Linked DNA regions of Paracoccus pantotrophus. The protein of the gene in region 1 binds, or shares a complex with, the protein of each later gene. Links are inferred from orthologs where the notes say so. Each region holds a gene or a part of one and is shown on either strand. Other genes may lie near its edges.

The links.
Region 2: the proteins of trxB (region 1) and trxA are in contact, whole or in part, in a crystal structure (PDB 1F6M), measured with the Escherichia coli proteins. The link is inferred for Paracoccus pantotrophus from one-to-one orthologs.

The regions. Positions count from the first base shown.
Region 1 is NZ_CP044426.1:530,737-535,970, forward strand. What follows is about bases 1,085-3,844. They hold trxB (thioredoxin-disulfide reductase), read left to right. Parts: upstream 1,085-1,836; coding sequence 1,837-2,853; downstream 2,854-3,844. Other genes in these bases: ESD82_RS13040 (Lrp/AsnC family transcriptional regulator), read right to left, coding at 1,173-1,673; ESD82_RS13050 (bifunctional sulfate adenylyltransferase/adenylylsulfate kinase), read left to right, coding at 2,884-3,651; ESD82_RS13055 (DUF1150 family protein), read right to left, coding at 3,779-3,844. In the rest of the region: peptidoglycan editing factor PgeF, read left to right, coding at 1-558; ESD82_RS13035 (hypothetical protein), read right to left, coding at 655-1,080; more of ESD82_RS13055, read right to left, coding at 3,845-4,006; ESD82_RS13060 (Hsp20 family protein), read right to left, coding at 4,020-4,430; ESD82_RS13065 (hypothetical protein), read right to left, coding at 4,551-5,138.
Region 2 is NZ_CP044426.1:2,222,457-2,225,430, forward strand. It holds trxA (thioredoxin), read left to right. Parts: upstream 1-1,312; coding sequence 1,313-1,636; downstream 1,637-2,974. Other genes in the region: addA (double-strand break repair helicase AddA), read left to right, coding at 1-1,260; ESD82_RS21525 (hypothetical protein), read right to left, coding at 1,640-2,560; hslV (ATP-dependent protease subunit HslV), read left to right, coding at 2,663-2,974. UniProt on the Escherichia coli protein: Participates in various redox reactions through the reversible oxidation of its active center dithiol to a disulfide and catalyzes dithiol-disulfide exchange reactions.

The DNA.
Region 1 (5,234 bases):
CACCAGGTGCATTCCCCCGACATCGCGGTGCTGCGCGCGGGCGACGATCCCGCCGGTCTTGCGGGGATTCGCGCCGACGGCATCGTCACCGACCGGCCCGGCGTGGCGCTGGCGGTGCTGACCGCCGATTGCCAGCCGATCCTGCTGGCCGATCCCGAGGCCGGGGTGATCGGCGCCGTCCATGCCGGCTGGCGCGGCGCGCTGTCCGGCGTGATCGAGGCGGCGGTGGGCGCGATGAACGACCTGGGTGCCAGCCGCATCCGCGCGGCGATCGGCCCCACGATCAGCCAGCGCGCCTATGAGGTCGGCGAGGATTTCATGGACGAATTCCTGGCCGAGGATCCGGATTACCACCGTTTCTTCGCCGGCGGGCCGAACGGGCGGCCGATGTTCGACCTGCCCTCCTTTGGCCTGATGCGGCTGCGCGAGGCCGGGGTTGAGGCGGAATGGACCGGGCATTGCACCTATTCCGATCCGGAGCGGTTCTTCTCCTATCGCCGCAGCACGCATCAGAACCAGGCCGATTACGGCCGGCTGATCTCGGCGATTGCGTTGTAGGTCGGGGGGATGGCGCGCGGGCTACGGCATTCGATGCCGGGGCGGGTGGCCGCGGGATGTCTGGCCGGTTTCCGCGATGCGGGACGAAGCTGTCAGTCACCCAGATATTGCGATGAAGATACCGCGTTGCGGATCGAAAACGGCGACATTCCCGCTGTGGTCAGACGAGATCATTGGCTGTACGGCTTTGGTATAGTGCCAGGGGTCAGGCGAACCACTCGCTTTGCGGATTTCCGCATCCCAACATTCGCCAGCATTGTTTAGGGCTCGCAGTTCAACCGCTGTTTCGTTCACCCGATCAGACAATGGAGTCACGCTCCATGGCTCGAAGCCGTTAGCCAATTCGGGTGGTTTTATGCTGGGCGAGGCACGATAGATGGCAACCACGCATACAAAAGACTGCGCTTCGCTGGCCAAGAGAGACAAAGGTTTCGCGTTTCCTTTGGCCACAAATCGGTAAGCAATGTCCTCCTCTACGCACCCAGACAACACGGCGAGCGCGATAAGTGACAGGAGCTTCAAGTGGGCCTCCAAGACATAGCCGCTGTCGGCAGAGTATGCGTATCATGACCGTCGGCTAAGAACTCAAAAGCTCTCGCCGTCACCGCATCCCCTCACCCCAGCGCCGCCGCCCGCTCCTCGACCACGCTGAAGGGCACGCCCGGCTCGTCCTTGGCGCAGCGGATCACCAGCGAGGTCTTGACCGAGGCCACGTTCGGCGCCGCCGTCAGCTTCTCGGTCAGGAAGCGCTGGAAGCTGGTCAGGTCGGGCGAGACGCATTTCAGGATGAAGTCGATCTCGCCGTTCAGCATGTGGCACTCGCGCACCAGCGGCCATTCGCAGGCCAGGGCCTCGAAGGCCGACAGGTCGCGCTCGGACTGGCTCAGCAGCCGGACCATGGCAAAGACCTGCACCTCGAAGCCCAGCTCGCGCGCATCGATGTCGGCATGGTAGCCGCGGATATAGCCCATCTCCTCCAGCGCGCGGACGCGGCGCAGGCAGGGCGGGGCGGAAATGCCGACGCGGCGGGCCAGTTCGACATTGGTCATGCGGCCGTCGGCCTGCAACTCTGCCAGAATTTTGCGGTCGATTTCGTCAAGTCTGGCGGCGGTCATCGCATCCCCTGGCTTGCCTTGCGGGCAAAAAACATGCCGGAAACTATCCCGCGGGGCCGGGTTGCGCAACATTCTTTCCACCGATGCGGGAACGGGCCTTATGGATTGCATGCGGGGCCGGCGGTGATTAGCTAAGGCTGCGCCAAGCGAAAGGTTCCCTGCCATGTCCCATGTTCCCGCCGAGATCGCCGCCGATACCAGCCTGCCCGCCCACAGCCGCGTGCTGATCGTGGGCTCGGGCCCGGCCGGCTATACCGCCGCCGTCTATGCCGCGCGCGCGATGCTTTCGCCGGTGCTGATCCAGGGCATGCAGCCGGGCGGCCAGCTGACCATCACCACCGAGGTCGAGAACTGGCCCGGCGAGACCGAGATCCAGGGCCCCGACCTGATGGTCAGGATGGAGGCCCATGCCCGCGCCATGGGCGCGCGCATCTTTACCGATACGGTGACGCGGCTGGACCTGGGCCAGCGCCCCTTCCTGGCCGAGCTTGATTCGGGCGCGCGCATCACCGCGGATGCGGTGATCCTGGCCACCGGCGCCCAGGCGCGCTGGCTGGGCCTGCCCAGCGAGGAAAGGTTCAAGGGATTCGGCGTCTCGGCCTGCGCCACCTGCGACGGCTTCTTCTATCGCGGCCGCGAGGTCGTGGTGGTGGGCGGCGGCAATACCGCGGTCGAGGAGGCGCTGTTTTTGACCAATTTCGCCAGCAAGGTGACGCTGATCCATCGCCGCGACAGCCTGCGCTCCGAAAAGATCCTGCAGGAGCGGCTGTTCCGCAATCCCAAGGTCTCGATCCTGTGGGATCACGAGCTGGTCGAGGTGCAGGGCGAGGACCAGCCGCCGGGCGTGACCGGCGTGCGCGTGCGCCATGTCCGCCAGGGGACCGAGCAGGTGGTGCCCGCGGACGGTGTCTTCATCGCCATCGGCCATGCGCCGGCCTCGGAACTGGTCAAGGACCAGCTGGAGCTGCATCACGGCGGCTATGTCAAGGTCGAGCCGGGCACGACCCGGACCTCGATCCCCGGCGTCTTCGCGGCGGGCGACCTGACCGACCACGTCTATCGCCAGGCGGTGACCAGCGCCGGCATGGGCTGCATGGCGGCGCTGGATGCCGAGCGTTACCTGGCCGAGCATGACATGGCCGGCGCGCCGAACCCGCATGCGGCCGAGATCCTGGCCTGAGATGGCCGGTTCTTTGCCGGGGCCCGGCCGATGAGCTTGCCGCATCACCAGCCGATCCGTGCGCTTCTGGTCAGCCCCGAGGCCGGCCAGAAACTGCGGGCCGAGGCGGCGCGCATGGCCGCCTGGGATCTGACGCCCCGGCAGTCGGCGGACCTGGACCTGCTGGTCGGCGGCGGCTTCTTGCCCTTGCGGGGCTTTCTGACCCAGGCGGATCACGATTCGGTGCTGGCGGGGATGCGGCTGGCCTCGGGCGCGCTCTGGCCCATGCCGCTGGCGCTGGAGGTCGATGCGGATTTCGCGGCCAGGGTCGAGCCGGGCGAGGACATTGCCCTGCGCGGCCCCGATGGCATGATCATGGCCATCCTGTCGGTCACGGACAAATGGAGCCCCGAGAGGGCGGAAGGCGCGGAGATGCCGGGCGTGGCCGGGCCGGTCTGCCTGGGCGGGCCGGTCAAGGGGCTGCCCGGCGCGGATGAGGTCCGCCTGGGTCCGAATGCCTGGCGGGCGCGCTTCCGTGCGCGGGGCTGCGAACGGGTTCTGGCCTGCGATCCCGCCGATGCGGCCGCCGGGGCGCGGTTGGCCGCCGAGCTTGGCGCCGAACTGCTGACGGCCGGGGCCGAGCCGCGCCATGCCGGCCCGCGCGAGGCGTTGTGGCAGGCGCTGGTCCGGCGCAACCATGGCGCCACGCATCTGCTGCTGCCCGCCGATCCCGCCGCGCAGGCGCTGCTGCGGCAATACCGGGCCGAGATCGGGCTGGAACTGGTCGAGGCCGGGATCACCCAGGCGCACGGCATGTGACGGCCCTTGCCGCGCGCCGTCCCGGCATTTGCTGATGGTGTTGGAAGGGTGGACGGCCGCCCCGCGGACGGCGCGAATGTCGCCATCGCCGCCGCCTTGCCCGGCGGCGGCATCGGCATCCTGCGGCTTAGTGGACGCTGACCGGGGTCAGTTCGTTCTGGCGGGCCAGCATGAAGGCCAGGCTGCGGTCCTTGACCAGGGCCAGCCGCTCTCCGTCGGGGCCATGCACGGCGTAAAGCGCGTCGGCTCCGGGCACCTGGCGGCGCACCTCGTCGGGCAGGCTGTCCATCGCGACGCGGCGGATATAGACGATGTTGCCCGCGTTTTCCGGGCCGAAATCGAATTTCTCGTTCATTTGCGATCCCCTTTCACTTGCGGCTGATCGGTATGGTCTGCACGATGCTGTCAGGCACCGAGCGGCGCAGGTCGATGTTCAGAAGCCCGTTTTCCAGTCCCGCCGACACCACCTCGACCCCGTCCGCCAGCACGAAGCTGCGCTGGAAGGCGCGGGACGCGATGCCGCGGTGCAGGAAGACGCGGCCTTCCTCGGCCTCGGCCTGGCGGCCGCGAACCACCAGCTGACGGTCCTCCAGCGTGATCGACAGGTCGTCCTCGGAAAAACCGGCCACGGCCAGCGTGATGCGAAAGCCGTTGGGCCCCTGGTGTTCGATGTTGTAGGGCGGATAGCCCTCGGCGCCCTTGGCGGCCCTTTCGGCCAGGCGTTCCAACTGGTCGAACCCCAGCAGGAACGGATGAGCGGCCAGACTGATCTTGGTCATTCCCAAGCCCTTTGCATCAAAGCGACTGTCGGCCGGACCCCGGAACGGCGATCCGGCAAGACCAATATGTGGATGGATGCCGCCGGAAACAAGGGCTTGCCGCATCGCGGCGGCGCGATCTCAGGGCCGCAGGCCGCAGGCGGCCATCGCGGCCCGGATCGCCCGGCCCGAGCCGGCCAGCGGCAGGCTGCCCCGGCCGCGATCATCCGCAAGCTCGACCCCGCTGCCGCCCAGCAGCCCCGCCAGCAGCGCCGAGCCGCGCGCCGCCTGCGCCGCGCGCATGCCGCCGCTGGCGGCAAAGGGCTGGGCCACCCGCCGGCCGTCGATGCGCAGCACCAGCGAGCCGGGCGATCCGGCCATGCCCTCGACGGCGACCAGCCCCTCGCGGCCGCGCTGGCACATGTAGCTCAGCGCCAGCCGTCCGGATTGCACGCGGGCGTAATGCGTCCTGCCGCCATCTGCGGCGCCGTTGCTCCAGCCCGCGCCCTGTCGCGGCGGCTGGGCGGGCTTTCGGCCGGGCGCCGCCCCCTCGCATTGCTCGGCCACGCAGGCGTGATAGCGCGGGTTCGAGGCGGGACCGAAGTGATACAGGCACTGGTTGACGCAAAGCTGCATTTGCTCGCCCCCGGCCTGCGCAGATGCGGGGCCAGGCGGCAACAGCAGGGCAAGCGCAAGGGCGCAGGGCCTGAGAGGGGCGGTGCGGGGCATCGGCTGCTCCTGCATGGGTTCGGATGCAAGTTTCGGGCCGAAAGCCGCTTCGTGGCAAGCGTTTTCCACACCGGCTGCCTTGCGTTAACGCGTTCC
Region 2 (2,974 bases), 1.7 Mb from region 1 along the record:
CCCGAGGCGCAGGACGGCATCGACGAACTCTTGTCGCAGGCGCTGGCCTATGAAAGCTCGGAGACGCCCTCGCTGACCGGCTTCCTGGTCTGGCTGACCGGCGACGATGTCGAGGTGCGCCGCCAGCCCGGCTCGGCCGGCGATGGCGAGGGGCTGATCCGGGTGATGACCGTGCACGGCTCGAAGGGCCTGGAAAGTCCCATCGTGATCATGCCCGACGCGGCCAAGCGCAAACCCCCGCGCGAGGCGCCCGTGCTGCCCGGCCCGGACGGGCTGTCCCTGTGGCGCGGCCGCAAGGGCGAACGGCCTGATCCGGTCGAGGAACTGGCCGCGCTCCAGACCGAGCGGCAGCTGCAGGAACGCAAGCGGCTGCTCTATGTCGGGCTGACCCGCGCCGAAAGCTGGCTGATCGTCGCCGCGGCGGGCGAGACCGGCGCGGCCGAGGACAGCTGGCACGCCATGGTCGAGGCCGGCATGGGCCGTGCCGACCTGGCCGAGACACGCCTGCCCGCGCCCTGGGGCGGCGAGATCCGGCGGCTGTCCTTTGGCGACTGGCCCGAGGACGCGCCGCGGCCGGTGCTGTCGCAAAGGCCCGCGCTGGCCGAGCCGGACTGGCTGCGCGCCCCGCCGCCGCCCGCCCCCGCAAAGGTCCGGCCCGTTGCCGCGACGGCGCTGGGCGGGGCCAAGGTGATCGGTGCGCCCGGCGAGGGCGATGCGGCGGCGGCGATGCTGTTCGGCACCCGCCTGCATCTGCTGCTGGAGCATCTGCCGGGCCGCGATCCGGCCGGTTGGCCCGCCCTGGCCCGCGACGTTCTGGCCGATGCCGAGGGCGGCCTGCCCGGCCCCGAGGATCTGGCGGCGCTGCTGGCCGAGGCGCGCGCGGTGATCGAGGCGCCGGACCTGGCGCAGGTCTTCGCGCTGTCCGACGCGGCCGAGCTGCTGTCCGAGGTGGCGCTGGCCGCGCCGCTGCCGGGCATCGGCACCCTGACCGGCGCGGTGGACCGGCTGGTGGTGGAACCGGGCCGCATCCTGGCGGTGGACTACAAGTCGAACCGCGAAGTGCCGGATGCGCCCGAGGCGGTGCCGCTGGGCATCCTGCGCCAGATGGCCGCCTATCGCACGGCGCTGCGGCTGATCTGGCCGGGGCGGCGGGTCGAGGTCGCGGTGCTCTGGACCGCCTCGCGCAGCCTGATGGCGCTGCCCGACGCCTTGCTGGATCGGGTGATGGCGGGCCTTGACCACAACCGCCCCGGTGCCTAGCTGTTGACGGATACGCCCTGCCGGCCCGGCCGGCACATTGCAGGAGAGCCCGATGGCCAATACCCAAGCCGTTTCCGACGCCGAGTTCGACAGCGAAGTCCGCCAGTCCCCGACCCCGGTCGTGGTCGACTTCTGGGCCGAATGGTGCGGTCCCTGCCGCCAGATCGGCCCCTCGCTGGAGGAACTCGCCGCCGAATACGAGGGCCGCGTCAAGATCGTGAAGGTCAATGTGGACGAGAACCCGGAAAGCCCCGCCGCGCTTGGCGTCCGCGGCATCCCGGCGCTGTTCCTGTTCAAGGACGGCCAGGTCGTGTCGAACAAGATCGGCGCCGCCCCCAAGGCCGCGCTGAAGGCCTGGATCGACGAATCCATCTGATCCCTAAGTGCCGGGGGCGGCGCCGATCGGCCAGCCGCCCCGGCGCATCGCCGCCAGGATCCGCGCCTCGGCATCGGGCAGCGTGGCGTTGATGGCGTTCTGCTGAAGAAACCAGAACAGGTAGCGGTCGAAATCCGGCGCATGGCTTTCGGCGCGCGCCAGGGCTTGTGCTGCGCCCAGCTCGGCGACGTTCAGGCCGATATGGTGAAAGTCGATCTGCCCGAACAGCACCGCCGGCTTGCCCAGCAGGTAGCCGTCGAAGGCCACCGCGCTGTTCTGCGTGGCGACGAAGGCGCAGTCGCGCAGCAGCTGCGCGGTGTCGCCGCCGATCCGCAGGTTCGGGTGGCGCGCCGCCAGTTCGGCCAGCGCCGCGCGGTCGGCCTCGTCATAGCTTTCCCTGGGATGCAGCGTGGCGACAGTGGGCCGGCCGGTGGCGGCGATGGCCTTCAGCATCTCGACCGGGCTCATGGTCTGGAACGAGCGGCAGCGGCGGATATGGCCTTGCAGCGGCACCAGGATCGTGTCGCCGCGCCGGGGCGGCGGACCGGGCAGGACGCGGGCGCGCAGCCGCTCGGCAAAGGCGCGGGCCGGTTCGGGATCGACCGCCGCGGGGTCGTAGCGTCTCTGTGCCACGGCAAAGCGCCAGCGCTGCGGCACCGGCTCGATCTGCCAGAACGGATAGTGATAGGCGCGGCGAAAGGTCAGGGCGCGCGCATGCGTCGGCGCCTCCATGTGAAACAGCGCATAGCCGTCCCGCAGGGGCGCGGCCATGCGGGCCAAGGTGCCGGTCTGGTGCCATTCGACGCGCCAGCCCCTGGCCTCGACCGCCCGGCGCAGCACGGTCAGGAAATTGAAGCTGCCCGCGCGCGCGGTTTCCAGCATCGAGCCTTCCAGGTAGACGCGCAGGACGGGGGCATGGGTCATGGCCGGCACGCTAGCGGCTGGGACGGCGCGGCGGAAGGGGCGGGTTGCGAAAGCCGCACCCGGCCCATATCTGACGCGACAGGCGAGAGATCGGAGAGAGGCATGTCCGAAGACAAATTTCCCGGCTGGCACGGCACCACCATCCTGGCGGTTCGGCGCGGCGGCCGCGTGGTCGTCGCCGGGGACGGCCAGGTCAGCGTCGGCCAGACGGTGATGAAGGGCACGGCGCGCAAGGTGCGCCGGCTGAGCCCCGGCGGGCATGACGTGGTGGTGGGCTTTGCCGGCTCGACCGCCGATGCCTTCACCCTGCTGGAACGACTGGAGAAGAAGCTGGAGGCGGCGCCCGGCCAGTTGGCGCGGGCCTGCGTCGATCTGGCCAAGGACTGGCGCATGGACAAGTATCTGCGCAACCTG